Regions from separate parts of the Alteromonas sp. M12 genome, predicted to be linked through region 1. Evidence: predicted binding sites of a transcription regulator. Region 1 holds the regulator's gene; each other region holds the start of a gene.
What was found. Region 1 encodes FNR, which switches genes on or off when oxygen is low (the NO sensors DNR and NnrR bind a similar motif). Its sites were predicted from a motif close to TTGATCTAGATCAA; they were not measured.

Region 1 (10,580 bases):
TGGTATGGGCTTTTAGCAGCCGCGCTAAAAAACGCTTTGATGAAGCAGAAAATTTGGTTTTTGATGATGAGCCAACCCAACAATCAGAAAAAAAAGAGCGGGAGTCTTCGATAAATGAGTAGCTTTTGGAGTATTTGGGTCTCAGTAATCTCATTGGGAACAATTCTAGGGTGTTACCTAATCTTACGCTGGTGTCTGTTGAATAAAACAGGCGTTGAAGAAGGTGACGATATGCATCATTCGTTTGATGGTATTATCGAAATCAATAACCCTCTACCTAAATGGTGGACAATCATGTTCTACATGACCATGATTTGGGGGATTTTGTATTTATTACTTTATCCGGGTTTAGGGAATTGGAAAGGTTTGTTAGGTTGGAAAAGTTCAAACCAAGATATTCAAACCCTGCAAGAATCAAAAGATGCAGTTTTAGCGTCTCGAGAAGAAGCGAAAAACGCCCTCTTCGGTTTAGGTGGTGTTGGTGTTGAATATGATCGTGAACTTGAAAAGGCCGAAGAAAAATTTGCGCCAATTTTCAACCAATACGCCGAACAGCCAATTGAAGTGTTAGTTAATAACGAAGAAGCCCTAAAAATTGGTCAGCGTTTGTTTATGCAAAACTGTTCTCAGTGTCACGGTTCTGATGCTCGTGGTCAACGAGGCTTCCCTAACCTGACTGACCATGACTGGTTATACGGTGGAACGCCAGAGAAGATTGTTGAAACCTTAACAAATGGTCGCCAAGCCAATATGGCCGCATGGTTACCTTCTTTTGGTGAGCAAGGTGTTAAAGAAGTCGTTGCTTATGCGTTAAGTTTAAGTGGTAGACAAGTTGACCCTGACTTAAAAGAAGCAGGTAAAGTACGCTTTGCAGTATGCTCTGCTTGTCACGGAGCAGATGGTAAAGGTAATCAAGCGCTAGGCGCTCCGAACTTAACAGATAATATTTGGTTATATGGTGGCAGCACCGACGTAGTCACTGAAACTGTTAACTACGGACGAGCTGGTGTTATGCCCTCTTTCAAAAACACTTTGGGAGAGAAGAAGATACACCTAGTGGCTACCTATGTTTATAGTTTATCTAAAGATAAATAAACATTGAGTTGTTACCTAACAAAGCCTCGTTTAACGAGGCTTTGTGTTCTTAAATAAGAAGTAAATATTAATGAATCGCTCAGATAAAACACCTTGGTACAAACAATTTTGGCCTTGGTTTTTAATCACCATACCCGTTGTTTCCATATGTCTTAGTGTCACCATGTTAAATCTTGCCTTAAATACTGAGGATAGTCTGGTCATAGATGACTATTACAAGGAAGGCAAAGGCATCAATTTAGAACTAACTAAAATTCAAGAAGCCAAAGCTCAAGGTATCACCACACTTTTGACAATTGATGGTAGTCGAGTACAACTTGAGTTTTTATCAGGCAAACCCACTTCTGGTGAAGCGTTAAAACTGCATTTTTATCATGCAACGCTCCAAGATAATGATTTTTCGTTATTGTTGACCCAAGATGCAAATGGCAATTACAAAGCTAATGCAGAGAAACCTATTACTGGTAAATGGAAGTTAACTCTTTCACCTTTGAATGAGCAATGGAAGATAATGCAGGATACAGGTTTACCACAAAAAGCCCCTTTCAACTTTAATCCTTAATGCAAAATAGTAACTCACAAAATTGCTATCATTGTGGGCTTCCAATAATAAATGGAGAAGTCTTCTGGGCAGACATCTTAGGTGAGCCTCGCAAAATGTGTTGCCCTGGCTGCCAAGCTGTGGCTGAAGCAATTGTCAGCAACGGACTAGAAGATTATTACCGCTTCAGAACCGAATTTGCCGACAAGGGAGATGAATTACTAACCGAAACACTCGATACCTTAAAAGCATACGATCATGAAGAGATTCAGCAAGAATTTGTGGTCGATGACGGCAGCCAAAAACAAATACAATTAACCATCGAAGGAATAAGCTGCGCTGCCTGTGGTTGGCTGATTGAAAAACAACTTTTAAAAACGCCCGGAATTAAACGAATTGCAGTCAACGTATCTGCACGTCGAGCAACGATTAATTGGATAGATTCAGAACTAAAACTTAGTGAAATCATCGGACAACTAGAATCTATCGGCTATCACGCACTTCCCTTCCAAGCAGACGAACATGAAGCCTCTTATCAGAAAGAATCCAAGAACTATTTAAAACGAATTGGATTGGCTGGCTTAATGAGCATGCAAGTTATGATGTTAGCCATTGGTCTTTATTTCGGCATTTTCGGTTCAATAGATGATGCGACCAAAGAGTTTCTTCATTGGGTTAGTTTTTTATTGACCACCCCGGTTGTACTGTATTCTGGATTTACTTTTTATAAAAGTGCTTTTAGTTCGCTGCGGATGGGATCTGTAAATATGGATTTTTCGGTTTCAATCGCAATTATTGGCACTTTTGTGGCTAGTGCCTGGGCAACCATTTCCCATACGGGGGAAATCTATTTTGAATCCGTATGTATGTTTATCTTTTTATTACTGATTAGCCGATTTTTGGAACATCGTTCACGACATCAGGCCAGCCTAATATCGGCAAATATGTTTAAGTATATTCCATTAACGGCGATGCAAATTGATGACGATAATAAGCAAACTTCGGTATTAGCCAAACATCTTAAAAAAGGACAAAAAATAGTAGTCCGTCCTGGAGAAACTTTTCCAGTAGACGGGGTAATAATCAACGGAAATGGCAACGTGGATGAATCTATGTTGACCGGTGAATCAGAAAAAATCAGAAAAAGCACCGGCGCTCATGTCTATGGCGGAACCATTAATTTATCAGGTTCTTTTGAAATTGAAGTTGAAAACGAGCTTAAATTGTCCCTGGTGAACAAAATTTTACGCCTTCAAGAGTTAGCTCTTTCAGATAAACCCAAGGCAGCTGTATATGCAGATATTGCCTCCAAGTACTTTATTGTAATTGTTCTAGGTATCACCTTAATAAGTTACGTTGGCTGGCTGGCTTATCAACCAGAACGCGCTTTTTGGGTTGCCATATCAATCCTAGTTGCGACCTGCCCTTGCGCCCTTAGCTTGGCAACGCCGACGGCTTTAACCAGTGCAATAGCAAAATTAAATCAATATGGCTTATTAGTTAAAAGAGCAAATATTATCGATGTTATGCCTGATGTCGACACCGTGATTTTTGATAAAACAGGCACGCTAACCAATGGACATTTCAGTGTAAGTGACGTCGAGCTCTTTAACGCAGCAGATGAAACTTTTGTTTATAATTTAGCTGCTGGATTAGAACTCTATTCAAAACATCCGATATCTCACGCGTTTCAATCTCAGACCCCCTGCGCAGTTTCCCAAGTAGTTACTGTGGCGGGAAAAGGTTTACAAGGAACCTACCAATCTCAAGTCGTTAAGATAGGTAACATAAGTATTCTTGATAACAGTGATGGTTTACGACCCACTGAGGATGACTCTCGAGTTTATCTGCAATTGGGCAATCAGTTAATTGCTGCATTTAGCGTAAAAGATGTAGTTAAAAAAGACGCAAAACAACTCGTCGATGACTTACGCAGCAAACAATTGGTGATGTTAAGTGGTGACTCAGAAATAAACGCGTCTTTGGTCGCTGATTCTTTAGGTATCCCAAACGTTTATTTTAGACAAACGCCAATACAAAAACTGACATACATTCAAAACTTACAAGCCAAAGGACACAAAGTTTTGATGATTGGTGATGGCATCAATGACGCCCCAGTTTTGGCCGCTGCTGATGTATCAATTGCGGTAGGTGACGCCAGTGACATGGCGAAACGTTCTGCCGATATCATTTTATTAAATTCAAAATTAAGTAATGTTAAGTTTGCTGTTAGTATGGCGATTAAAGTGCGTACCAAAATCAAACAGAACATGGTTTGGGCCATTGGCTATAACGCGTTAATTCTTCCCCTAGCAGTAGCCGGATATTTAAGCCCGTGGATGGCCGTAATTGGCATGTCGTTAAGTTCAATTATTGTGGTCGCAAACTCTATTCGTTTACTACGTTAACCAGCGCTAATAGGAAATTAAAGTGAGTATCATTTATGTGCTAATCCCCATCGCTATTGTGCTAGTACTGTTAGCCATAGGGATCTTTTTTTGGGCGGTCAAATCCAATCAGTTTGAAGATTTAGAGCGTCAAGGATACAACATTCTATTCGATGATGACGTGGATAAAAAAGTACAAGTAAAAAAGCCAAAAACTAACGACAAATGAACGACTTAAGCTGGTTTTCTGCAATATTAATCGGACTTGCTGGAAGTGTGCATTGCGCTGGGATGTGCGGTGGAATTGTGACCTCATTTACCTTTGCATTACCAAAGAATAAGTCACAATGGCCGTATTTAATTGCCTATAATTCAGGCCGCATTTTATCTTATAGTTTCGCTGGCGCAATCGCTGGGCTGTTGGGTCAGATCGTCACCACAAAATCCTTTATCAATCCTCAAGCACTGACTCTTTTTGGCGGAGTATTTATGGTTCTGCTTGGATTATATGTGGGACAGTGGTCAAAACTACTGGTTAAAGTAGAAAAAGTTGGCGCTATTTTTTGGCGTATAATTAGTCCCATATCAAAGCGTTTCATTCCCTTTAAACACCCAATCTATGCTGTACCCTATGGCCTAATCTGGGGCTGGTTGCCCTGTGGATTGGTTTATTCGACGTTAACATGGAGTGTTTCCACCGGCAGTGCGGTACAAGGTGCTATCACCATGTTTTGCTTTGGCTTGGGAACTTTGCCCATCATGTTAGCAATGGGAGCCAGCGCCAGCCAAATAAGAGGATGGTTGACCCAACCAGTGGTAAAACGAAGCGTTGCAGTCTTATTATGCTTATTTGGCTTGATTTTATGTTACCAAGGGATTCATAATTGGTAACTAATGAATTAATTGGAATTAACTAATGTCAGATCCGAACAAGTTCAGTATTCGCTGTCAAAACTGCAGTTTTAATCACCTATGTATACCGGTGGCTCTGAATCAGACTGAAATGGAGAGTTTGGACGAAATCATAGAACGCAAGCGCCCTTTGCATAAAAATGATCAATTAACTATTCCTGGGCAAAAATTTACGTCGCTGTTTGCAGTAAGAACGGGCTCATTTAAATCTTACATAACCTCTCCCGATGGCGAACAACAAATTACAGGGTTTCATTTTCCCGGTGATATTGTCGGCTTTGATGGACTATTTTCTGAAAAATATCAAAGTTATAATCAAGCGATGGAAACCTCCATGGTTTGTGAGTTACCTTACGACAAGTTAGATATTATGAGCGCACAACTTCCTACACTGCGCAAAGAAATGCTTAAAATTATGAGCACAGAAATAAACCAAGATCACAGTCTCATGATGTTATTAAACAAGCGCACAGCAGAAGAACGTCTTGCCCACTTCCTAATTAATCTATCAGATCGTTTTCGCTCTCGCGGTTTTTCTGAATTAGAATTTAATTTAACCATGACCCGAAACGAAATTGGTAATCACCTTGGTTTAACTGTTGAAACCGTGAGTCGTTTACTCACCCGTTTTCAAAAAGAAAATATCATCAAAGTTGATGGGAAATTTATACAAATTCTCAATTTGGCGGTACTTAGAGAGAAACTTGGTGAACACGTTTTAAATAAACAAGCCTGCGGTTAAGTCTTTTAATTTAAATTGATTCAGGTCAAAACAATTAGTCTGTTAATTGGCAAACTAGCTAAAGTAGCCATACACTTAATATACGTAGTGTAAACGTTTGAAGGGAATTAATTTATGTCCGTATTTAACAAAATACTAGCTGTTGTAGACCCAACTTCAGAAGATCAAAAAGCGTTTAGAAGAGCGCTTTTATTGGCAGAAAAAACCGGCGCTAGTATTACCGCGTTTCTCTCCATATATGATTTCTCTTATGAAATGACCACTATGCTCACCGTGGATGAAAGAGAAACGATGCGCCAAGCTGTGGTGGATGACAAAACCGATTGGCTTGCCAATATAGTTGAACCCCTAGCGGCTAACTCATCTATTTCAGTAGATATAAAAGTGGTCTGGCATAATCGGCCATATGAAAGTGTATTGTTCGAAGTGATTGATCACAGCTATGATTTAATCGTCAAAGGAACCCACGAGCATGACACCCTAAAGTCAGTGATATTCACCCCGACTGATTGGCATATCCTACGTAAATCACCGGTTCCAGTTTTACTTGTTAAAGAACATGATTGGCCTATTAATGGCAATATTTTAGCTGCGGTAGATGTGGGCAGTGAAGATGAAGAACATCATAGCTTAAACAAGTTAATCACTAAAACCGCTGGATTGATGGCTGATTTACTGGAAGGACATGTAAACTTGGTTAATTCTTACCCAGGTACACCGGTTAATATTGCCATCGAAATACCAGAGTTCGATCCGGTTGGCTATACAGAGTCAGTTAAACAACACCACGCCAAATGTATGCTTGAGCACGCTCAAGAATTCAATATCCCACAAGAAAATCAGCATCTTAGTGAAGGTTTGCCTGAGGATGTCATTCCTTCAGTGGCAAAAGCTATCGACGCAGAGTTAGTGGTTATCGGTACTGTAGGTCGCACCGGTATTACAGCCGCCCTTATCGGTAACACGGCTGAACATACAATAGATTCACTCAATTGTGACGTTTTAGCAATTAAACCAGAAGGCTTTGAGTGTCCTCTTAAACATTAACCTTACATAACCTTGTGATTCTTAGAAAATGACTGCAAACATTTAAATTTAGGGTGTTTATGTCCTTTATGAGGACAGGTATAATCCGCGCTGATAGCAATGTTTTTCTAGGAATAAGATGAGTAAGGTCGAGTCTCTGTCTGAGAGTAAAAAATACAGTTTTAATAAACTTCAAAAGCGCCTAAGACGAAATGTAGGCAAAGCAATTGCCGATTTTAATATGATCGAAGATGGCGATAAGGTAATGGTCTGCCTGTCTGGCGGAAAAGACAGTTACACCATGCTTGATATTTTAATGTTTCTGCAAAAGATTGCGCCAATTAAATTTGAAATTATTGCGGTTAATTTAGATCAGAAACAACCAGGCTTCCCCGCTGAGATACTGCCTAACTACTTACAAGAATTGCAAGTTCCATTTGAAATCGTCACGGAAGACACCTATTCGATTGTAAAAGATAAAATTCCAGAGGGAAAAACAACTTGTTCACTATGCTCTAGATTACGCAGAGGGATACTTTACAAGACGGCAACCCGACTAGGCGCAACTAAAATCGCGTTGGGGCACCACCGTGACGACATGTTAGAAACACTATTCTTAAACATGTTTTATGGCGGACGCTTAAAATCTATGCCTCCCAAGTTAGTCAGCGATGATGGCAAACAAATGGTCATTCGCCCCCTAGCCTACTGTGCTGAAAAAGAAATTACACAATATTCTGATTTAATTGAGTTCCCGATTATTCCTTGTAATTTATGTGGCTCGCAAGAGAACCTACAACGCAAAGTTATTAAAAACATGCTAGTAGACTGGAACAAGCGTTTTCCGGGTAGGATTGAAAGTATGTTTAGGGCAATGCAGAATGTCGTGCCTTCGCATCTTGCCGATAGTGAACTTTTCGACTTTAAAACCTTAGAGACGCAACAAACACCGTTTGTTAACGGTGATATTGGATTTGATCAAGAAGATTTTTCTACACCTTCAACAAGTGCTGATGACACTGTCAAAATAATCAATATTAGTTAAGGATCATTTTAGTAAATGAAAATTGGATTAGCACTAGGAAGCGGCGCTGCTCGAGGTTGGGCGCATATCGGTATAATACAGGCGTTAGAAGAACTAGGCATCAAGGTTGACGTGGTCGCTGGTTGTTCCATTGGTGCCTATGTAGGAGCCGCGTATGCAAGCAATAAACTGGATCCACTCGCAGAATGGGCAAGCTCTCTAACTGAGTGGCAAGTTTTAGGACTGTTAGGGGTTGGATTTCGTAAAGGTGGACTGGCTAGCGGAATTAAAGTGTTTAAAGCCCTCGAAGACAATTTTTGCGAACGAGACTTTGAACACTTATCCAAACCCTTAGGTGTTGTGGCGACCGATTTATATAGTGGTAAAGAGGTTTCATTTACTCAAGGTCCTATTGCGGATGCGGTTAGAGCATCCTGTGCAATACCTGCCCTGTTTCCACCCATTGCGCACAAAGGCCGTTGGCTAGTGGATGGTGCTGTGGTCAACCCAGTGCCGGTAAATCTTTGTCGGCAACTAGGTGCTGACTTTGTTTTTGCGGTTAATCTAAGTGCAGATTTTAGGCCTGAAGTTCAAGCTCAATATCAAATGGAACATGAAAATAATCAAAAACGAACCAATGATTTTTTTAATAAAAGTCAGTCGTTTATGCAGCGTCTTTTCAGTGGCAAGTTCAAAAAAGACAATGATATGGACGATGATGAGCTTGAATCTTTAGAAGATCTAGAAAACATGGCACTGGATTCTGACTTTGACGCCAATAGTGAAGAGCAAATAACCACCTCAGAAACTCAGGTAGAAACGCCGGAGCAAGTAACGGCGACGCAAAAATCATCAAATGTTAAATTAACTGACAATACCCCTAGTATGTTAGGTGTCATGTCCAGTTCGTTAGATATCCTTCAGGCAAGAGTCACCCGCTCGCGATTAGCTGGCGATCCCCCCGATATACTAATTGAACCCCAGTTACGCGACTTTGGCATTATGGAGTTTCATCGCGCGGCTGAGTTAATTGAAGAGGGGCGTCAAAGCGTCAACCGTGTTGCTGCGCAGATTAAATATCAATTGCGTCTCGACTAATTCACTCTACGGATATCGTTATTTGGTTATTGCTGTCACGCGATATGGGGCTTCAGAAAACTGGATCTGATTGCCCTGCTCTAGCCAGTCTCCGGTAATTACTGCATGATGTTCATCGAGATAAATTTCGGCAGGAATAGAGTCTCTGTCAACATTATCGAAATAAAACTGCAAGCCGGTAACTGACGGCATTAGGAACGACAAAAAGCTGCCCATATCATCAAAAAACACTGTGTATTGCTGATACAAATCTTGTAACTCTTGATGTGTATATTGCTGTTTTAAATAAGAAGGTTTAGTTTCCAACTGAACTGACATGTCACATTGATTATTATTTTCTAATAGTTCAAATTCGACAATTGCTTTAGCTTGGCTTAATGCTTTTTCGGTGGGTAACAAAAACCGGTTTTCAGGCGTTACTGTAACAGGTAGTGTGACTTTTTGAGTGACTATATTAGCGGTTTTAATTTCACATAAATCGCCATTTCTGACGTTTTTAAAACCAAATGCAAATTGCAATGCAGGTGTTTCTTCATTATCGATTTTTTTAAGGTGACTGTAAAAACTTGAGTATTCAACTGAAAGTGTATCAGCAAAAGCCAAACCACAAAAACTAAACAACACTAAGGTAAAACTTAAGATTTTCATACTGGTAAAAACTTCCTATTGAAACGTATCATATTGATTAACTCTTCGATATATTCATCACCCCGCTGGGAGTAACTTTTCAACCCTTTGGCTAGCTTTTCTGCTGTAATTTGTTTGTCGTTTTCACGCAAAGATAGACGAATCGCCCTTAACTCTTTATACGCATCATGTCGATTTAAATTGCGGAAATAGGTACTCACTGCGTGATCCAAACTTTTAAACTTAGCCACCTCATGAGCGGCATCTTCATTTCGCCGTTTTGGTACAAAACCGCACCCTTTTCGGAAACACCAAAGTCCAAAAAAATTATAACCTTTTTGAGCAAATCGAGAGGTTCCCCAAGCTGACTCGTTCGCTGCTTGCATAAGCACCAACTCAACAGGAATAATGTCTATTCGACGCATTAATCGGTCCACGATTGAATTCAAATCGTCGTCAGGGTCAACGCGATATTCTTTCACTAGTGAATCGAGTCTCTTTTGCTGCAAATAACTAAAAGGCAATTGTTGTTCAATTGCGTTTTTTATTTCATTCAGAAAATCCCGTTTTTGAATAATCACTTTATTGTGATGATGAATTGCAGGTAACAAATAGTCGAAAAATGCTTTTTTCCGTTCCGTAATTGATTGTATCTTAGCGAAGTTAGGCATTTTTTGTTCTACATAAGGAGCGATATTTTGCTCATCAAAAGGATCTAACTCCTTTGGTGGAAATAAAAATGGGTAACTTAACACTACAGCGCCAAACACCCAGATTATTCCCAAATAGAGAATCCGTCTAGGGCCTGGAAAGTCAACGTTATGCATCAAATGTAGTATCTCCATCAGACCCTTGTTGTTGGGTCTCATCGTTTAAATTGTTATTGTCTGTACTGTTACCGTAACCAAAAAGTTCACAATACAATAAACCATTAATATTATAGTAATAGGGTAAAAACAGTAGCAAACCAATCCCAAAAGAAACTATCGAAAGTAGCAACAACAATAAAAATACGACATATAAAATAGTGAACGGGAATAAATAACGGTTTACCATCTTAATAGAAAGTAATAATGCATCTATTGGTGTGAACTTTTTATCTGCTACCAATAATACTGCAAAACTCGT
Region 2 (10,580 bases), 1.2 Mb from region 1:
TATTTTTATAGATCTTTAAGGACACAATTTTACATGCCCAGCGATCCTCAAGCGATAAAACTCTCTACAGATGTACCAGAAACATTAATTGGTAAACGGTTAGATCAAGCTTTAGCCGAATTGTTCCCTGATTATTCACGATCTCGCTTAAAAGAATGGATTTTAGCCGGAAGTGTCAGTCTAAATGGGACTGTGTGCGATAAACCAAGAGAAAAAGTATTTGGTGGTGAGCAAGTATCCATAGACGCCACGTTGCAGGTGCAAGAAAATCATGTGGCGCAAGATATCGAATTAAATATAGTGTATGAAGACGAACATATATTAGTGATTAACAAACCAACGGATCTTGTTGTTCATCCTGGAGCCGGAAATGCAGACGGCACAATATTAAACGCTCTGCTTAGCCACGCACCAGAGGTCGCTAGTGTTCCAAGAGCTGGTATTGTTCATCGCCTCGACAAAGATACAACAGGCCTTATGGTCGTTGCCAAAACAGTTCCTGCCCAGACTCATTTGGTTGAACAACTTCAAGCTCGCGAAATTAGTCGAGAATATGAAGCTGTGGTCTATGGCACTATGGTCGCTGGTGGTATCGTTGATGCTCCGATTGGGCGACATCCGACTAAACGTACCAGTATGGCTGTCCGTGAAACCGGTAAACCAGCGGTCACTCATTATCGTATTAAACAGAAATATCGCGCCCATACGCACCTAAGACTAAAATTAGAAACCGGCCGTACCCACCAAATTCGCGTCCATATGTCCCATTTGCGATATCCGTTAGTTGGAGATGTGTTATATGGCGGCAGACCACGTTTACCTAAAGCCTGTTCTGAAGATATGATTAACATGTTAAGAGGATTTAAACGCCAAGCATTGCACGCTATTCAATTGGAACTATCTCATCCTACAACAGGGGAGTGGATGAGTTGGCAGGCTCCTTTACCAGATGACATGGTGGAACTACTATCTGTTCTCAAAGAAGATACCAAGGAACATGGATTTGCCGATGACTGAAGCTGTGTTATCAAGCCCAATTCGGACGCCTCATTGGACTTTGCCTGAAGGTGTTAAGGCTTTTTATACCACACGTAAAATGGGAGTTAGCCAGCCCCCATACGAGAGTAATAATTTGGCAATGCATGTTGGCGATAATCCAGCTGATGTGCAGTTTAATCGAGATGCATTGCCATGTGCAGACTCGGTGGCTTGGTTAACGCAAGTACACGGAATTCGATGTATTCGTATTACAAAAGATTATTTTTTACCTCTAGAAGTTGCCAAAGCCGACGCCAGTTTTACCACTGAAAGAAAAAGTGTATGCGCTGTGATGACTGCTGATTGTATGCCAATTCTTGTGGCGAATACTGCCGGCACTTGTGTGGCGGCCATTCACGCTGGCTGGCGCGGTTTAGCCAATGGTATTATTGAAAACACAATTGCTGCGATGAATTGTGAGCCTGGTGCTTTGACGGTTTGGGTCGGCCCGCATATTTCGCAACGACATTTCCAAGTATCTGAGGATTTGAGGAAAGTATTTGCTCAGTATCCTGAAGCATTTGTTAAAGATACGGAAAAGGGAAAATACTTGTGTAGTTTAGCCCAAATAGCCCGTGAAAAGTGTCATTCAATAGGTGTGGGTAGTTTTGTAGAAAGTGGTATATGTACTTATGTTCATCATGGCGACTTCTACTCTCATCGGTATGCCCAACATCACGGCCAAGCTCAGACAGGTCGATTTGTATGCGGTATTTATTTACAGTAATTGTAATTTGAGTTGCTATAAATTCAGTAGCTTTTTTTCCTAAATCCAACTTTAGGCCTTATTCCAAATTAAAATCGCAATTCTCTCGCGTTTATCGACAATTTACTGATCTAGATCAATCATTAATCATTCCTTACCTTGAATTGGTTACTAAAAGTACCCATTAAGTTGGTAAATCAATTTTGAGGAAATTTTATGCGATTAGATAGATTTACCAGTAAATTTCAGATGGCAATCTCTGACGCACAATCGATTGCATTGGGCCGAGACCACCAATATATCGACCCTGTCCATTTAATGACAGCTTTGCTTAATCAGCAAGGTGGTTCAATTCGCTCGTTGTTTGATAGCGTAGGAGCTAACGTTAATGGTTTACGCTCATCCCTAGCAGAGGCAATTGATAGATTGCCCAGAGTAGAAGGGATTGGCGGCGATGTGCAATTGAGCAAAGACTCCATTGTACTGTTGAACCTGAGCGATAAAATCGCCCAGAAACGTAAAGACGAATACATTAGTTCTGAAGTGTTTGTGTTAGCTGCATTAGAAGATAAAGGCAAACTAGGCGATATTCTTCGTCAGCTAGGCATTACCCAATCACAAATCGAGAAAGGCATTGAAACCATGCGAGGTGGTCAAAAAGTGACCGATCCGAATGCCGAAGATGTACGTCAAGCGTTGGAAAAATACACTACAGATCTTACTGAACGAGCAGAGCAGGGCAAACTGGATCCAGTGATAGGTAGAGATGACGAGATACGCCGTACTATCCAAGTTTTACAACGACGTACCAAAAACAACCCTGTATTAATCGGTGAGCCTGGCGTGGGTAAAACCGCTATCGTAGAAGGTTTAGCACAGCGGATTATTAATTCTGAAGTGCCTGAAGGATTGAAAAATAAGCGTGTGCTATCTCTGGATATGGGCGCACTTATCGCAGGAGCAAAATTTAGAGGTGAATTTGAAGAGCGTTTAAAAGCAGTGCTAAATGAACTGTCTAAAGAAGAAGGTCGGGTGATCTTATTCATCGACGAGTTGCACACTATGGTCGGCGCGGGTAAAGGCGAAGGCGCGATGGACGCTGGTAATATGCTCAAACCTGCTTTGGCGCGAGGGGAATTACACTGCGTTGGCGCAACGACATTAGATGAGTATCGTCAATACATTGAAAAAGACGCTGCTTTAGAGCGACGTTTCCAAAAAGTCATTGTCGATCAACCTAGTGTTGAGGACACCATTGCGATCTTACGTGGGCTCAAAGAACGTTATGAATTGCACCATTCTGTTGATATTACTGATCCGGCAATTGTCGCAGCAGCGTCGTTATCGCATCGCTATATTTCGGATCGACAGTTACCAGATAAAGCGATTGATTTGATTGATGAAGCTGCCTCCAGTATCCGTATGCAGATGGATTCTAAACCAGAGGACATGGATCGTTTAGAACGTAGAATAATTCAATTAAAGCTAGAAGAGCAGGCGCTATCTAAAGAAAAAGATGATGCCAGTCATAAACGCCTAGAACTAATTGAATTGGAGCGTGAACAATTAGAAAACAAATTTTCTGAGTTTGAAGCCATTTGGAATGCTGAAAAAAGTGCGATGCAAGGTACACAGCATATTAAATCTGAACTTGAGCAAGCTAAATTAGATATGGAAATAGCGCGTCGGGCTTCTGATCTTAATCGCATGTCAGAATTACAATACGGCCGCATTCCTGAACTTGAACTGAAATTAGAACAAGCATCAGAAGCGGAGCAAACAGAAACTCAGTTGTTAAAAAATAAAGTGACTGAAAACGAAATCGCGGATGTGTTATCGCGCTGGACAGGCATTCCCGTCAACAAAATGCTTGAAGGGGAAAAAGACAAGCTGTTGCGCATGGAAGAAGCCTTGCAAAGTCGAGTGATTGGTCAAACAGAAGCGGTGAACGCAGTGAGTAACGCTATACGACGTTCTCGCGCCGGATTGTCTGATCCCAGTCGACCTATAGGTTCATTTTTGTTCTTAGGCCCTACCGGTGTAGGTAAAACAGAGCTATGTAAAGCCCTTGCTAACTTTATGTTTGATACTGAGCAAGCAATGGTGCGTATCGATATGTCAGAATTTATGGAAAAACACTCGGTTTCCCGTTTAGTGGGTGCGCCTCCAGGGTATGTCGGTTATGAAGAAGGTGGATACTTGACCGAAGCGGTAAGAAGAAAACCTTACTCAGTCATATTGTTGGATGAAGTTGAAAAAGCGCATCCAGATGTGTTCAACATTTTATTGCAAGTACTGGATGATGGTCGTCTAACCGATGGTCAAGGTCGAACTGTTGATTTTAAAAATACGGTCATAATCATGACCTCGAATATTGGTTCTGATGTAATTCAAGACAAACATCAAGAGAGTCAGTATTCCGAAATGAAAAATATGGTAATGCAGATCGTTGAGCAACAATTTAGACCTGAATTCATAAACCGTATTGATGATGTAGTGGTGTTTCATCCACTTGGTTTGGAACAAATCAAAGCTATCGCTAAGATACAGTTACAGTCTTTACGTCAGCGTCTACTTGAAAAAGGCTTTGAACTTGATTTGTCGCCAGCAGCTCTGGAAAAAATCGCTGAGGCTGGTTTTGATCCTGTATACGGAGCAAGACCGCTTAAACGAGCAATTCAGATGGAGATTGAAAATCCGCTAGCACAACGGTTGCTAGCAGGAGAGATTCAGGCTGAAAGTACTATTCGAATCGATATGGATGGTGATTCATTGAAGATTAGTTAAACCGAGAATTTGGGTACAGCATTGTTGTTGCTATACCCATTGTAAGGCCGTTTATTAAAACGCCGATTACTATTTGTAGTCGGCGTTTTTTATTTACTTCAAACGATGATTTTAGAGTTTTTCTAACAACGCTTTAGCTTGCTTCTTTTCGATGAAATCCTGATCAGAAGATAGGGCTCTTTGCAAAGAAGCTTTAGCTTCACCCGTTCTTCCTAGCTTTTGCAAAGTGAAGGCTAAGTGATATTGATTAGAAGGCGAATTAGAATTCATTGCAAAAGATTTACGCAATATCGTTAGTCCTTCTTCATGTTTGCCTTGTAATGTTTTGATCCATCCTTGGGTATCATAAATTGCCGCATTTTCTGCTCCAAGGGCTAGTGCTTCTTCGATATATTGGTTCGCTTTAGTCAAATCTTTATTAACATAAATGTTAGCTAAGTTATTGAACATATAAGCTTTGTTCGGTAAATCTTGAATTTTTACTAATTTCTCATAATGCTTCGAAGCTTCTTCAAAACGATTCTGATTAAGCAAAAAGTCCGCAAACATACTACGATGGAAATGTGCTTCGGGATTTTGTTGTAAAAACTCAGTAGTAAAATGCTCAAACTTGTCACTGTTAATGCCTCTGGAAGCTAACTGGTATAATTTAAACATTGCAGTGCGGTTTAAATTATTGACCTCTAGGGCAAGTAAATAGTGTTCAAATGCCGCATCCAAGTTGTCGCTAGCCACATTCACATCTCCAGCCAAGATCAACAATCTTGAATCATTAGGATGGGTCTGTAACCATTTACTAACCATATCATTAGCTTTATTCAAGTCGTTGCTGGCTAAATGTAGGCGAATGTACTCAGTGGCAAGAAACAAACTATCGGGATGAATTGCGGAAGCATCAGCGATGCTCTGTTTCGCATCATCAAAAAGCCCCGCTTTAAACTGAAGTTTACTTAACTCAACCAAACCTACGGCATCATCTTTAACCATATAATGAATCTTTTTAATTTCTCGCACCGCTCGGTCAATTTGCTTCAACGCAATGTATAATTCCACTCGACGCATTTGATAAACGGCCATATCAGGTTCGGTTTTAATTGCGACGTTTAATTGCCTAATTGCTTTTTCAAGCTCACCTTGTTGAGTATAAATAGTGGCCAGCAATTCTAGAGCGGTTAAATTATTAATGTCTTTCTGTAATACCCGCTCTAAATTCTTCTCTGCCTCATCGCTCATGTTTGCATTAAATTGGCAGCGAGCTAACAGGGTTAAAATCCGCACATTGTCGGGTTGAATAGTGTTGAGCTTTTCGACAATCTGCAGTGCTGTCTGATGTTCACCACGGGAGCTTAATAGGTTGGCTTTGTTAAATTGTGCAGAGAAATGTTCAGGGTTAATGGCAAGTGCTTGGTCTAAATATTGTTCAGCTACTGCTGGGTTACCTAGGCGAATTTGAATGCCAGCTTTTAAATTCAAAAAGTCGATATTTTCAGGAACCGCTTGTAGCAGTTTATCGGCAATTTCATCCGCTTCGTTTAGCCTACCCATATCCATTAATAATTCACTGCGCAGAATAACAAAACGAAGATTTGTTTGCGCATATTCGGATTGGTCTAATCTGGTTAAAGCATCTTCGAGTTTGCCTCTCGACTTTAGGGTTTTAATTTCCAATAATTCAACATTTGGATTTTCTGGATACTGGCGTTTTAATTTCCCAGATATTTCCACCGCTTTAAATGCTTTATCGTTAGCTAAATATAATTCGGCAAGTAACAGAGCATTATCTAGCTTCTCCATGAGTTTACTTTCATGACGCTGCATAACTTCTAAAGCAAGTTTAGGATCATTCAGTTTTAAATGAGTTTGCGCCAGCAGTGCGATAGCTTCGATGTTATCTGGCACGAAATTAAGATATTGAATGAAAAATGTTTTGGCTTGCAAATAGTTCTGTAAGGCAAAAGCGGATAAAGCACTGACGTAAAACAAAGATGGATCATCTTGCAAACTTTCTTCACTAAGTCCTGCTAGTTGAGAGCTTAATTTTTCTAATTCTTTTGCAGCATCGTCACTTAATTGATTTTTCGCTAATAACCAAGCTTTCAATAACATTCCAGTCGGATCGCCGGGAGTCTGCTGCAAAATTTCGTCCAATAACTGCTTGGCTGAATCTATATCTTGGTTTTGCAGATAAGCACTTACTAACGAACGTTTTATAATGGGATCATCAACGTCAAGTGCGTAACTCTGTTTATAGTAAGTTATGGCTTCTAGCATATCTTTTTGGAAAAGATACAAATCTCCTTTGATACGCAATGTTTGAGCGTTGGTGGGTTCTAGCGCAAGTGATAATTCTATGTAAGACAGAGCTTTGTCAAACTGCTCATCTCGTATTTCAAGTGACGCAAGCGCATTGAGTGTGCGTATATTGGCTGGATCATTCTTTAATGCTAATTCATAACCTTTGCGTGCAGCGTCGATATTTTTAAGGTTTAAGTGGGCGGTGGCGACAATAATTTGCCAATCGTTTCGGCTCTTAGGAGTGAGGTTATTGAATTGACTATCAATGATTTTTTCGTTTTGCTTGGTATAAAGCCAAACCTTACCGAGGGTATCTACTATTAAACTGGGATCTGCTCCCATGGCTAATGCTTCTTCGAGTACTTCCTCTGATTCATACATATAACCACTGATTAACAGTACTTTGCCCATGAGTATTTTAGCGGGTAGGCTATCTTCGTTTTGTTGTAAGCTGTTTTTCAAATGGATATAAGCAGTTTCAAAATCTTTATCTTCAAATGAAGCCAGAGCTTTTTCGTAAAATTCACTGCTGGTTTGTGCGATAACCTGGCTACTTACTAAAAGAAAAGCAGCTAAGGACATTTTTCTGGCCAGTTTCACCACGTATGATCTCTCTATAATTATGTAACTATGAATTGCTATCATTTTGCATTACAAGATACCGCAAAGCGCACATACTTTACACTGTTGGCGGATAAATTACTGCGCACTGCTGAATTGATAATGTCAGATTTTAGACATAAAAAAAGACGGCGAACCGTCTTTTTGTCATTATATATTTTTCTAAACTGACATTTTACGTCTGAATATTGCTGCCATACCCGCTAAAAATAACGCAAATGTTGCTGGTTCAGGAACTTGTGTTTGACCTTCACCTTTGCGGGTTGTGATGTTTTTCAGTTTAATCGCATCATAGTAACTGTCTTCCGCATTGCCAGAAAAAACAGAGTTATACACACCCACTAACCAATATTTTGATTCAAAACCTGGGGCAATGGTTGCCGTGTTTTTGCCAATGTTGAACTTGTCGGTTTGATATCCCCAACCTTCAGATAACAAATCACTCCACTTGGTATCCGAAGAAAATGGAGTAGTACCGAGATCTTTCGTACCAGTGTAACCAACGATACTGACATCTGAATCATTACTATACCAACCAGCTTGAACGCTGGTTAACTCTACAGCAGTATCAAATTCAAATAACACCATGTCATAGTCACGCCATCCGTCGTTACTACCTTTGTTATCTATCGCGTGATGCGGAGAAGAGTCACCTTCATCGTTATTCACTGCACCTAGACCTGAACTGTAACGTTTTAACTGGGCGCTCTCAATGTACGGGTCTCTGTCATAAGAGACATTGCTAGAATTACATTCTGGACCAGAGAGACAGTCGTCGTTGCCGCTTGATGACCAAGCACTTACCGTCATACCAATGGTGCCAGATGTAAAGCTGAGTGAATTAGAACCCCAACTTCCACCAGAACTGAAATTCCAATTCTGAGTTTCATACGTGGTTGTGCTTGCTGAAGCAAAACCTGTGACCGCTAATGCGAAAAATCCTGCTAAAACTTTATTAACCATAACTAATATTCCTACATCTTCCAAACTAAAGGCCGAGACCTTCACTGGAATGAGTTAAGCAAAAAACAAACCAACTATTGCAAGTGTATTGTAAACAACAGCTTAAGTGCTTTTTCGGTAATATTTTCCCAGGTCAATTTGTCTCCCTGTAAAAATAATGGACAGTAAAAAATTTACCTGTTTCCAGATGGCGACATGGTAAGATTTTATCGTTCTAATCTTTCTTAAAGACAGTATACCGCGAGATTAAAGGGAGTTATGTATGACTTTCGTAGCATAGGTATTTTGAGATATAAGCGTTTACTTATAAAGGAAATGCTCAAATAGGAAACATTTTTCAAAAAGAAACAGTATATTTGCGCAAAGAAGCGTTAAAATTAGTCCGTGCAAGGGTGTGTATGATTTTGAGCTAATTCAGGATTATGCTATCTTGTGCGCTCATTTTGAAGGGGGAATAATGTCGGATTCTAAACGTAAAGGTATTTATTTGTTACCGAACTTGCTGACAACGGCTGGTCTGTTTTCGGGTTTTTATGCTGTAGTCGCATCGATGAACGGTCGATTTGAAGCCGCGGCAGTGGCGATTTTTGTGGCCATGATATTTGATGGCCTAGATGGTCGAGTTGCGCGCATGACAAATACCCAAAGCGAATTTGGTGCTGAATACGATTCTATGGCCGATATGGTGTCTTTCGGAATGGCGCCGGCTCTTGTTGCTTACAATTGGGGCTTAACCGATTTAGGTAAAGTTGGCTGGTTGGCTGCCTTTATTTATGTGGCGGGTGCTGCATTAAGACTGGCAAGGTTTAACACCCAACTAGGTGTGGCGGATAAACGTTTTTTCCAAGGCTTAGCAAGTCCCGCTGCGGCTGCATTAGTTGCCGGAATGGTCTGGGTTGGCGTTGAATACGACGTCGATGGCAAAGATTTCGGTCTAGTAGTCGCTGTGTTAACGGGCTTAGCTGGATTATTAATGGTAAGTAACTTCAAATATAACTCGTTTAAAGAAGTTGACTGGCACGGCAAGGTACCTTTTGTTGGACTTTTAATTGTGATGTTAATTTTCATCATTGTTGCCACGGCGCCTTCTTTAGTATTGTTTATAGTGTTTGCCCTCTATGCGTTAGCAGGACCTATAAATACGTTTCGAAGTGTTGATAAAGTGCGCCTTGAAGATGTAGTTGGGGATCGTGAAGAGTCTGATTGTGATTTCGACGATACACCCAAAAAATCGACTGAAGACGATAAATAATCGAGCAACTAAGTGTCAAAAAATTTAACGATCTCAATAGGCTTATTTTGTTACGTAATAATAAATTACTGATTCATATAATAAAAATAAGTTGGTTCAGTAATTGCTTTACTTAATTGCTGAGGTCGCACTGTTTAGTTTGTGACCGAAATATAACAATAAAAATGAACGAAATCGTTTAAAACAATAATAAGGTTCACTAGTATGAAGTATTTGAAAAAAGTTTTGCTCGCAACAGGTCTTATTGCCACTACACTGGGAATGTCTCTTTCAGCAAATGCTGGCGCAATTATTCAACAAGATATCTATGCAGATGTTTTGTACTCTGATTTTAATCCATATGGCATTGATTTAGGTCCGCAGATGATTGGTACTGTTACGTACAATACTGAAGACGCGGATGGGGCCGGTTTTTTAAGTACAGCAGAAGTTAACTTAACGCTAGGCTCTTTGTCTTTAACAATGGATGACAGCGAATCTGTTCAGTTTGATCAGCCCATTGTTGCTGGAATCAATCCTTTTGATCCCACTGCTGGTCTAGACTTCATGATTGAAGTTTTTAACTTGTTTGGCGACATGCCAGATTACGTTTTGACGTTAGATATCGGTAATTATGAAGGTTTAGTTACAATTGATGAGATTGTTTATGACATAAATGGGGATGTTGAAGAAGTATTCTTAGATGCGCTAGGCTATACAACACTTGGCGCCGTAACATACGTTCCAGAGCCTTCAGCGTTAGTACTTATGCTTGCTGGTTTAGGTTTACTAGTACGCAGAAAAGTGGCTGCTAAGTAAATTTATTCTCTCGTTTTAAAAAACCTGGCTTCAGCCAGGTTTTTTTATGTCTGTTAATATATTCACCTGTATACCGATTTGTCCTATTTCTGCTTTTTTGTTGATTTCCATTATTTTATT
Region 3 (10,580 bases), 310 kb from region 1:
GGCTTTTTGCGCCAATGTTTGAAAGGGTACTAAATCGGTATCTTGTTCTAATGCCATGCCTCCAGGACCAGTCATGGCCATATGATCAACCATTACGTTACCAGTAATAATTAAGCCTACTCCGCCCTGCGCCCACTTTTGATACAAATTGAACAAGGTTTCATCGGGTAATTGTTTGGCATTGGCTAGGTTTTCTTCCATTGCCCCTTTGACCAAACGGTTTTTTAATGTTTTACCGCAAGGTAACGAAAATTCTGCAAATATATCTGAAGACATACACCCTTCTTATGATGGAAAAAACTACTGATTATGCTATCAAAACAAAAATAGCCGTAATTCAGCAACCACCCAATGTTTAGATATCTTAAAAATATGATTTAAAGCTTACATATAACTCACTCGCAAAATCTTATCATCTCTATGCCCTAGGTTGTCAAAATGCTAATGCCAGCCCCATTGAGATTAAATAAGGTCTAATCCGCCGCGTTTTAATCAGAACAATTGAACAAAAATAATACTCAAAAACGCAAACTATAAAAAAACGATTAAAACCCAAGCACTTGAAGTAAAATTTATTGTCCCCACATATTGTTTTAGAGAAGGATGTGTTATCCTATCTGCTACTTGAAAAAGTACTACATCGGGGCTGATTTTGGATTCGACAGGAATCGGGATGCCTTAGGTGCATGCAGAGGTGCGGTTTGCCTCTTTAAACAGCCGCAAAAAAATAGTCGCAAACGACGAAAACTACGCACTAGCAGCTTAATAACCTGTATAGGCCCTTCCACTTCAGCCGTCTTCTATTCGTGAAGGTTTGGAAGGTCATACTAATAGAATAGCGAGGGAAACTTGTCCGAGGTTGAACCGCGAAATAGTATCGGAACAGCTACTAGGAATCCTGTTTGTCGGAGTCCAAAATAGTTAAATAAAAGACAAAATAAGCATGTAGTACCGACGGTTGAAGCTTTCTGGACGCGGGTTCAAGTCCCGCCAGCTCCACCAAATTTACGTTCGACGAACGACGAAAACCCTGCCAAAGCCGCTAAAAACGGTGATTAACAGGGTTTTTTATGGGTTTTTGATCGGATAAGGTTCGCTAATGACCGTTGATAGTTTGATTTTTAGGGGGACATTTAGGGGTACAAATTAGTGTATCTACCGCTATGAACTTCTCTATGCAGAACAGCCAACTCAGGATGTAAATCCACTGGATATATTTCAACGGCTGACTTATGGGTGACCCCACAGATATATGGGTTATGAGGTTATCAAAGCCCAGATATTGAAAATTCGATTTGCGTAATATAAAACAATGAGTGCCATTACAGCGATTTGAATGGCGATGCTCAGCGCTTTTGCGCACAGTGCGCCTGCTATTGCGCCAATTAACACTCCCGCTAAGATTGGAAGTGTGTCGCCACTACCTAAATAGAATTCATATCCAATATTTCCACCAACAATAGGCCTAACGCCGCGAGGTACCGGATGAAAGTGAGTTCACGTTTTGAGGAAGCGAGTGTACCTAAGTCATTATTTGACATTTTAATTCCATTTAAGGCAAATATATTACATTAAATTAGGAGACTCTTTCACAAATTTCAAATAAATAACTTTAACAATCAATTCGTGTTCAACTAACCCGTTAAAATATGCTCTAAATGCCAATAGAAAAGTCGCCCCCCTAAAACGCACTGTTCAAATATTGACCAATAAAATACTTAATGGCAGAATTAAATTACCCTAACACGATTTAAGCGCAAGGAAGGATCCAATGGTAAATATACTAACGCTCAACCGCTTTTTTAGTTGTTTATTCTTATTAGTAACGCTTTTTTACGCCAATAATGCGAATTCAAACCCAGTTTGTAATATTTATTATGGACTCTACGCAAAAAGTTTGTCCCGAGACATGCAGTTTAATTATGCTGATCATTCTACAAGCATTAACAGCAACAACGTCTTGGAATTAGTCAAACAATATAAAGAAAATGCAGAACAGGTAATAGACAATTTAAATAAGTTAATTGCCACTAATGCTAACTCTCCTAAGATGACACCATATAAAAAGATGAGAGAGCATTATTATATAATTGCTGACATGGGAACCCTAGGTTACGCAATTATTAAAGCCGAGATGGAAAATGATGTTGACCTATTCGTTGGTCTAGTGAAAGGACTATACACTGAAAAATTCAAGCCCTTAACATTCCCCCTCATTAATAGAGCCGCAATCGAATACAGGAAACATCAAATTAGAACCGTTAAAATTGCTGAAGAAGAAAATGCAAGGCAGAGTGTATTGAGTATTTATCGATCCTTGTACGGCAACAATGGGAATTTATTAACTAAATATGATCCTTGTACTTAAGATCAATTTAGATAATCGGGTCTAACTAAATATTGGGTATTTGAATACTTCTATATGCCTTAAGTGCTGCAATATTTATTACCTTTTCAAACAATGTCCACCATGTTATTTGAGATGACCTCTTATCAATAACATTCAGAAAAACCGTATGATTCTCTATTATTTAAATGGCAATAATTTTTCAATTAAAGTAAGAAGACGAATGACGAATTTGCCAATGATTATCACCAGTTTATCTGTTTGTATGGAAACCTGAGGAATTAGCAACTTGCTAGTAATGGACACCTCTAAAACTTCACTCACTAATCTTAGTGTCTAAGCATCTTGATACAGATAAAACAAAACCGTTAATTAAGCTTAAATTACGTATTATTCTAGATAACTTGGCTCTATTTAGAGTCTAGTTAATCATTTTAAAATCTGCTGATATACATTTAAATTTAAAATATTTCTTTGAATTATAGGCATTTTATAAGGACATTTATGTTCATAAACATAAATCGTGTATTAAAGCTTGGAGTAGCTTTATCGCTTATCGTTGTTAACTCTATTGTTGTGCTTTATATCGGTAGAGATCGCTTTCCTTTGCCAGAATGGTTTTCACACCCCATATCTTATATCGATGGGTTGATTGACCACAAAAACGAACGCATTTCCCAGCAAAATTTAACTTTCGAAAACTCTAAAAAACAACAAAATGTAGAACCACGTGTTAGTTCTAAACAAGCCAGTAAAAAAACTGCAAATGCCAATTTAATTAATCATACTGAGTTATCTGCCAGCGACGCAGTATGCTCTGATAAGCGGCCTAAATCTGCGAGCAAGCAAATATACACATGGATAGATGATAGCGGCACTCGCCACCTTAGCGATAAGCCACGTAAGATTGACAGTGCCACTCCGGTTTCAGTGATAGGAACAATTCGCCCCGAAGAACTATCTATTAACTACACTGGCACTCACCCGCCATTTAGTCTCCAACATAAAATTGAATCGCGGGTTATGGCAAACAAAGCATTATTTGCTCAGATCACTCCAAAACAATTAGTAAAGCCGATAACCATCAATTTTAGATTATTCACAGATGTAAATAATTACAGCACTTATCAGAAACGTATAGCCCCCTCTGTTAAGTCAGCAATCGGATTTTACGCAAGCAGTATAAATGAGTCAGTTGTTATGATGAATAATGATGAACAGAGTGTTAATACAGCGGTCCATGAAGCAATGCACTCGATTAATCGTCATTGGTTTGGACACATAAATAGATGGCTAAATGAGGGGATCGCTGAATATGCCGAAACAAGTCACACTGATAACCCTTTGTATAACCATTGGGTAACTCATATCCGTAAATTTGGCGCTATTCCACTGGTAACCTTATTTAATGCAAATCAGCACCACTGGGACACTCAAAGAACCGAAATGTATGCTACAAGCTGGGCGTTCGTAGCATTTTTGATGGATAAGTATCATAAAACACTATCTCGCTTATTGCAGGAAGAGAATATTAACGGATGCAATGTTGTCAACATCAGCGATATGGAACGCATATCATCTCAAAAATTGTCAGTATTACAGCGTGAATTTGATAATTGGTTGGCAAGAGTATAAACACTTAACTAGCGTTAACATGAATTTGATAGTTGAAGAACCATGTAGTGCTTTCGAACACATACCGACCTCTGTTGAATAACTTTTACAGTTATTAGTATCAAATTATTACTCCATCCTCAAAACATATCGCAAATAAAGGTTCCCCCCAACAAAGGAGGGAAAACAGCCCTCCCCTTTAAAATGGTGCTTGCTGCGTCGATAATTAAAATGTCTGTATTGCTTCACGAGTATTCGGGGTGAACGACCAATTATGTGGTTAATTAAATCCTTTTCTAGTTTAATGATGATGTTACATCTTTTCCTGTAGTGCTAAATTAGCAACGAAATATAGCCTAGAGTTAGTGGTGTTATCTAAGCCATCATATAAGGACAATTATGAAACTATTCCGCAAACAATATGGTCAGCCAGGGGCGCAACCAGGGCTTATTGATGCATCTGTTGATGGGGCGGTTAACATTACTTTGTTTAACTACAATGAACATCAAGTGGTTGAACAAAGTGGTATTACGGTCGAACAATGCATGGAATACGTCAATAAAGACAATATTACTTGGGTGCACGTTCAGGGTAATCCTGACAAAGCATTATTGAGTCATTTGGCAACGAATTTTGGAATACACGAGTTATATATTGAGGACGTTGCCAACCGAGCCGAACGGCCTAAAATAGAAACCCACGATGGTCAAATTTTCTCTATTTTTTCGCTACCTGTGCAAAGCGAATCGAATATTTATCTGCAACAAGTTAGCTTATTTTTAATGAAGGGCACTGTGGTTTCTTTTTGCAGTGGTCAATTCAACCCGTTCTCTGGCGTCAAAACCAGATTAAACCTTGCTAGCGGCAAGATGCGAACCCATAAAGCTGACTACTTGTTTTACAGTTTAATTGATTCCGTGGTTGATTGGTGCTTTCCGGTACTGGAAACTTATGCGCAGCTGATTGATTCAACAGAAGAGCTATTATTAAAAAATCACGATAAAGAAATCTTACAGAAAATTCATCAATTACGCCGCGATGTGGTTTTACTAAGAAGGCAAATTTGGCCACAACGAGAGCTGCTTAACCAACTCATCAGAGACGACACGCAAAGCCTAATAAGCGCAAAAACTAAAGTTTTTTTAAGGGATTGTTACGACCATAGTATTTCGTTACTTGAATTAATCGAAACCTACCATGAAATGACAAATGGTTTGATGGAGCTGTACATGAGTTTAGTTAGTTTGAAATTAAATGAAGTCATGCGGGTATTGACCATCATTGCCACACTATTTATACCACCTACTTTTGTGGTGGGTATTTATGGCATGAATTTCAATCCCAGCGCCGGCCCTCTGAGTATGCCTGAATTATTGTCACCCTACGGTTACCTGGTAGTTTGGTTAATTATTTTAAGCATGGTTTGTGGCATGTTGCTATTTTTCAAAAAACGAAAGTGGTTATAGTCGGTTTAAAATGAGAGATTAACTGACGACATACCCGCATATTTGCTTTGCGAGATGGAACAAACTCGCCTCTTCTTCTGCTATTTTGATATACAAAGTAAGGGTTATTACTAATAGCGCAATCACCAGACAGTGGTAAAGTCGTTGGGTGATACTCCCCGATATAAATAGATGACCAATATCAATTATTAGAATACGTAGGAAGTTTAAAAAATGCGGATAGGCATTCTGACTGGCGGTGGTGATTGTCAGGGTTTAAATGCAGCAATACGCGCTGTAGCAAAATCGTTAATGTTAAACAACAATGCCGAAATTATAGGTATCGAAGATGGTTTTGATGGCCTACTAAAACGTAAAGTACGTCAATTAAGTTATGCTGACTGCAGTGGGATCTTACCCTTAGGCGGTACCATTTTAGGTACCAGTAATAAGGCAAATCCTTTTGATTACCAAGGTAAAGACTGCTCACAAGATGTGAAGTCTTATTATCAAGAGCTCGGTCTTGATGCCATAGTGATGATTGGCGGTGATGGCACTATGTCAATAGCCTATGAACTAACAAAACTAGGTATGAATATTGTTGGGGTTCCGAAAACAATTGATAACGACTTGATGTGCACCGAACGCACATTTGGTTTTGAAACGGCGGTATCAATTGTAACCGAAGCAATTGATAGATTGCGTACCACCGGCCATTCACACAAACGAATTATGATCCTTGAAACCATGGGACGTTACGCCGGATGGATTGCGCTACATGCAGGCGTTGCAGGGGGAGCAGATGTCATTCTGATTCCAGAATTTCCTTATAATCTGGATGAAATCGTCTCAGCATGCGAATTAAGAGCCAGTGATCAGCACTATTCTATTATTGTGATTGCAGAGGGCGCAAAACCTGAAAATGGATCTATGGCCGTGCAACAAACGATTTCTGACAGCCCAGATCCGATACGTTTAGGCGGTATTTCAAATGTACTTAAAAGTCAGCTGGAAAAACGCTTAAGTATTGAAGTAAGAGCAACCTCTTTAGGACATATTCAGCGCGGCGGTTCGCCCACAGCAAATGACCGTATTTTTGCTACAAACGTGGGTACCTTTGCAGCAAAACTGGTTACTGAAAAACAATTCGGACGGGTTGTTGTACAACAAAATAACCAATTAACCAGCGTCCCTTTAGAACAAGTCGCAAATCAAACCAAAGGGGTTTCAAAGGACGACCTAACCCTACAAAGCGCCATCTCGTTAGGGATAAGTTTTGGGGTTGCTAAGCTAGAAGATACGTCTAACTCTTAAAACCCAATAAATATAAATAAATTAGCGATAACCTTTACTTAATTTATAAACCATTATCATTTGTGAGTTTGATCGAGATCAATTCGCAAGCAGCAATGAAATTTATAATGATCATGTCAACTAAGGTGCATCGTAAATGTCGAGTATAGAATCCTCTGATTCATTAATAGAAGATGGGCAACACGCACCTAGTCAAGTCGGTGTAGTCAGTGCCGTGCGCGGTAGCATTGTCGAAATTAAGTTCGATCACAAACCGCCTGCTATTCACAATATTGTCTATGCTAAAAATCGCACTATCGCGTTAGAAGTGCTTACCCAATTACCTAACAATAAAGTACGTACCATTGCACTGACCCCTACTCAGGGTTTAGCCAGAGGTATGCAAGCTGAAGACTCTGGCCAGCCTCTTACCGTGCCTATCGGCAAACAAATCATATCGCGTATGTTTAACGTGTTCGGCAACCCTATTGACGGCAAAGGTTTTGACCAAAACTGTGAACGTCGCAGTGTGCATCAAAATCCCCCGCCGTTATCTAAATTATCCAGTCAATTACAAATTTTCGAGACCGGAATCAAAATTGTCGATGTGTTATGCCCACTTGAACGTGGTGGCAAGGCGGGTTTATTTGGCGGTGCTGGTGTGGGTAAAACGGTACTGTTAACAGAAATGATCCACAACATGGTTAGCCATCAAAAAGGAGTGAGTATCTTTTGTGGTATTGGCGAGCGTTGCCGTGAAGGTGAAGAGCTTTATCGGGAAATGAAGCAGGCTGGCGTGCTGGATAATATGGTTATGCTATTCGGACAAATGAACGAGCCGCCCGGTAGCCGCTTTCGAATTGGTCATGCCGCCCTCACTATGGCGGAGTATTTTCGTGACGATGAACACAAAGATGTTTTGCTATTAATTGACAATATTTTTCGGTTTATTCAGGCCGGCTCTGAGGTATCTGGCCTGATGGGACAAATGCCTTCGAGGATGGGTTATCAGCCAACATTGGGTACCGAGTTATCCGGTTTGGAAGAGCGCATAGCGAACACGCAAAATGGTGCGATAACATCGATACAAGCTGTGTATGTGCCTGCCGATGACTTCACCGATCCTGCCGCAACCCATACTTTTTCACACCTTTCGGCAACATTGGTACTTTCCCGAAAACGTGCCAGTGAAGGCCTATATCCATCCATCGACCCGCTGCAATCCAGTTCAAGTTTAGCAACAGCAAATATCGTCGGTGAGCGGCATTACAAATTAGCTCAACAAGTCAGACAAATACTCGCTCAATATGATGAATTAAAAGACATTATCGCGATGCTTGGATTAGAGCAGCTTTCTAATAAAGACCGTAAAATAGTTACTCGTGCCCGTCGTTTGGAGCGCTTCTTTACACAGCCTTTTTTCACTACGGAACAATTCACTGGCATGCAAGGAAAATTTGTTAGTTTGGAAAGTGCCCTAAGCGGATGTGAGCAAATTCTGCAGGGTGATTTTGATGACTATCCTGAAAGTGCGTTATACATGATTGGTGACGTTAGTGAAGCCTTGAAATCAAAAAGTGATAGTGCAGAGGCAGGCCAACAGGACAACCAACATGCAAGTTAAAATTTTACTTCCCCATCAAATATTTTTGGAAATAAAGGATGTCATCAGTGTTGTAGTCGAAACCCCCGAAGGTAGTTTTGGGATTTTACCCAATCGACTGGACTGCGTGACACCTGTGGTGCCTGGTATTTTAACCTATCAGGTATCTGCTAATGAGTATGCTTATATTGCGATTGATGAAGGTATGCTGGTTAAAACAGGAAAGCAGTTGCTGATCTCTGTACGCAGAGCCGTAATTGGTAGTTCTTTAGAGCAGTTGCACGAAACTGTCGAGCAAGAATTTCTAAAATTAGATCAACAACAATTGGAATTGCGCAGTGTGTTAGCCAAATTAGAAACGACTTTTTTAAAGCAGTTTTCATCAATGTCTAGAGATTGATGCCTAATGTCTAGCAAAGATGGCAAGTCACAACCCGAAAAACACACAACGCATTCTTTGGTGAAGCAAGTAGAAACAAAAGCGCAATTAAAACTAAAAGCGAAACGCCACAAAAATCCCGGTGTATGGTTTGGGTTAGGCATGATGGGAGTCATAGGTTGGTCAGTGGCGGTACCGACTTTTTTGGGTGTCAGTTTAGGCATTTGGATAGACAAAAATTACGATGGACAACGCTCTTGGACTTTAGCGTTATTATTGGCCGGCTTAGCTATTGGTTGCTTCACTGCATGGGGCTGGGTCACCAAAGAGCATCAAGCGATTCACAACCAGAATGATAACAACTCAACAGACGAGGAAGACTAACCATGATCGAACCATTAAATATGCTATTTGCGTTGGTTGCGGGTGTTGTTTTAGGCATTAGCTTTTTCTATAGCTTATGGATTACGGTGCAAAAAGGACTGCGATCAGCACAACCGGTTTATTGGTTTATCGGTGGTTTTATATTGCGCATGGGGTTGAGCTTAATTGCCTTCTATTTAATTTCAAATCAGCAATTTTGGCTACTTATTTCATGCTTGATCGGTTTTCTAATTGGTCGAGTCGTAACTAATAGAATGTTGTCAATTAGTGCAAAACCCAATCCAGTTTAACAACTAAATGAGAAGCACATGGTTTCACTTATTGGTAATTCAGAAATAACAGAGAAGGTTCACAACCATGCATATTACGCCCGATGAAATCATCTTTTGGCAGTTTGGCTTTTTAAAGCTAAATGCCACTATCGTTTTCACTTGGTTGATAATGGCTATTTTAGTACTAAGTGCGTATCTGATTACCCGTAAATTGAATGATCAATTGCAGCCTACTCGCTGGCAAAATGGTTTAGAAGTATTAGTAGTGACTATTTTGCAGCAAATAAGCGAAGCAGGTTTGCGTAAGCCGGCTAAATACATTGGCTTTCTAGGCACCCTATTTTTGTTTATTGCAACGGCTAATTTGCTCACTATATTTCCTCGCTTTGAGCCACCAACAGGTTCTTTGTCTACCACAATCGCATTGTCATTCTGTGTGTTTATTTCTGTCCCCTATTACGGAATAAAACAAAAGGGAGTATTAAAATATTTGCAGTCTTACGCTCAACCTAATGTCTTTATGCTGCCGTTTAATATCATAGGTGAGCTCTCTCGTACCTTAGCGTTGTCGGTACGCTTATTTGGAAATATGATGAGCGGAGCCATGATTATCGCTATTTTGCTGATTATCTCCCCATTTGTATTCCCCATTATTATGTCTTTGTTAGGTCTATTAACCGGAATGGTACAAGCCTACATATTCTTTATTCTCGCAGCTGTGTATATCGCTGCAGCCACTGCGCAGGATCAGCAAAGCACCCCCAAATTTACATCAATATCCGTTTCGACACAGGAGAAAACTAATGGATAACCTCACCCTAATTGCTATTTGTTCGATCATCACTGCGGGGCTGACAATTGGCATCGGAGTATTAGGCCCTTCTTTAGCTGAAGGGACAGCGATAGCCAATGCATTAAAAGCACTCGCACAACAACCAGATGCGTCATCAACCATAACTCGAACGCTATTTGTGGGCTTAGCCATGATTGAGTCTACGGCCATTTATTGTTTTGTAGTTTCGATGATCGTGCTTTTTAGTAATCCCTTTTGGAACTATTTTGTAGATAAAATTGGGAACTAAATAATGCCTATCGATTGGTTTACCGTAATCGCTCAAACCGTCAATTTTTTAATATTATTGTGGTTATTAAAACGCTTTTTATATCACCCCATTATCAACGGTCTGAATAAACGAGAAACCGAAATTGCGCAGATTTTAAGTGCCGCAAATGATAAAAACC

Region 2: clpB (ATP-dependent chaperone ClpB) is a predicted target of FNR. The motif match lies at 1,871-1,884, and genes of this name have one in related genera.
Region 3: atpD (F0F1 ATP synthase subunit beta) is a predicted target of FNR. The motif match lies at 6,790-6,803, and genes of this name have one in related genera.

What each region holds. Positions count from the first base shown of each region.
Region 1 is NZ_CP144164.1:2,533,644-2,544,223, forward strand. Features, by position in the region: gene VUI23_RS10790 (cbb3-type cytochrome c oxidase subunit 3) at 1-122, shown strand, start outside; gene ccoP (cytochrome-c oxidase, cbb3-type subunit III) at 115-1,095, shown strand; gene VUI23_RS10800 (FixH family protein) at 1,166-1,657, shown strand; gene VUI23_RS10805 (heavy metal translocating P-type ATPase) at 1,657-4,044, shown strand; gene ccoS (cbb3-type cytochrome oxidase assembly protein CcoS) at 4,067-4,252, shown strand; gene VUI23_RS10815 (sulfite exporter TauE/SafE family protein) at 4,249-4,914, shown strand; gene fnr (fumarate/nitrate reduction transcriptional regulator Fnr) at 4,940-5,677, shown strand; gene uspE (universal stress protein UspE) at 5,792-6,724, shown strand; gene ttcA (tRNA 2-thiocytidine(32) synthetase TtcA) at 6,861-7,748, shown strand; gene VUI23_RS10835 (patatin-like phospholipase family protein) at 7,764-8,825, shown strand; gene VUI23_RS10840 (DUF2987 domain-containing protein) at 8,844-9,473, opposite strand; gene VUI23_RS10845 (glucosaminidase domain-containing protein) at 9,470-10,279, opposite strand; gene VUI23_RS10850 (hypothetical protein) at 10,272-10,580, opposite strand, start outside.
Region 2 is NZ_CP144164.1:1,381,368-1,391,947, forward strand. Features, by position in the region: gene rluD (23S rRNA pseudouridine(1911/1915/1917) synthase RluD) at 34-1,017, shown strand; gene pgeF (peptidoglycan editing factor PgeF) at 1,010-1,765, shown strand; gene clpB (ATP-dependent chaperone ClpB) at 1,961-4,531, shown strand; gene prsT (XrtA/PEP-CTERM system TPR-repeat protein PrsT) at 4,643-7,429, opposite strand; gene xdp1 (exosortase-dependent surface protein XDP1) at 7,610-8,410, opposite strand; gene pssA (CDP-diacylglycerol--serine O-phosphatidyltransferase) at 8,868-9,662, shown strand; gene VUI23_RS05910 (PEP-CTERM sorting domain-containing protein) at 9,867-10,460, shown strand.
Region 3 is NZ_CP144164.1:2,840,575-2,851,154, forward strand. Features, by position in the region: gene VUI23_RS12245 (NADH:flavin oxidoreductase/NADH oxidase family protein) at 1-276, opposite strand, end outside; RNA gene ssrA (transfer-messenger RNA) at 643-1,002, shown strand; gene VUI23_RS12255 (hypothetical protein) at 1,772-2,368, shown strand; gene VUI23_RS12260 (hypothetical protein) at 2,852-3,982, shown strand; gene corA (magnesium/cobalt transporter CorA) at 4,361-5,428, shown strand; gene VUI23_RS12270 (ATP-dependent 6-phosphofructokinase) at 5,642-6,721, shown strand; gene atpD (F0F1 ATP synthase subunit beta) at 6,858-8,324, shown strand; gene VUI23_RS12280 (F0F1 ATP synthase subunit epsilon) at 8,314-8,703, shown strand; gene VUI23_RS12285 (AtpZ/AtpI family protein) at 8,710-9,066, shown strand; gene VUI23_RS12290 (ATP synthase subunit I) at 9,069-9,356, shown strand; gene VUI23_RS12295 (F0F1 ATP synthase subunit A) at 9,424-10,149, shown strand; gene VUI23_RS12300 (F0F1 ATP synthase subunit C) at 10,142-10,420, shown strand; gene VUI23_RS12305 (F0F1 ATP synthase subunit B) at 10,424-10,580, shown strand, end outside.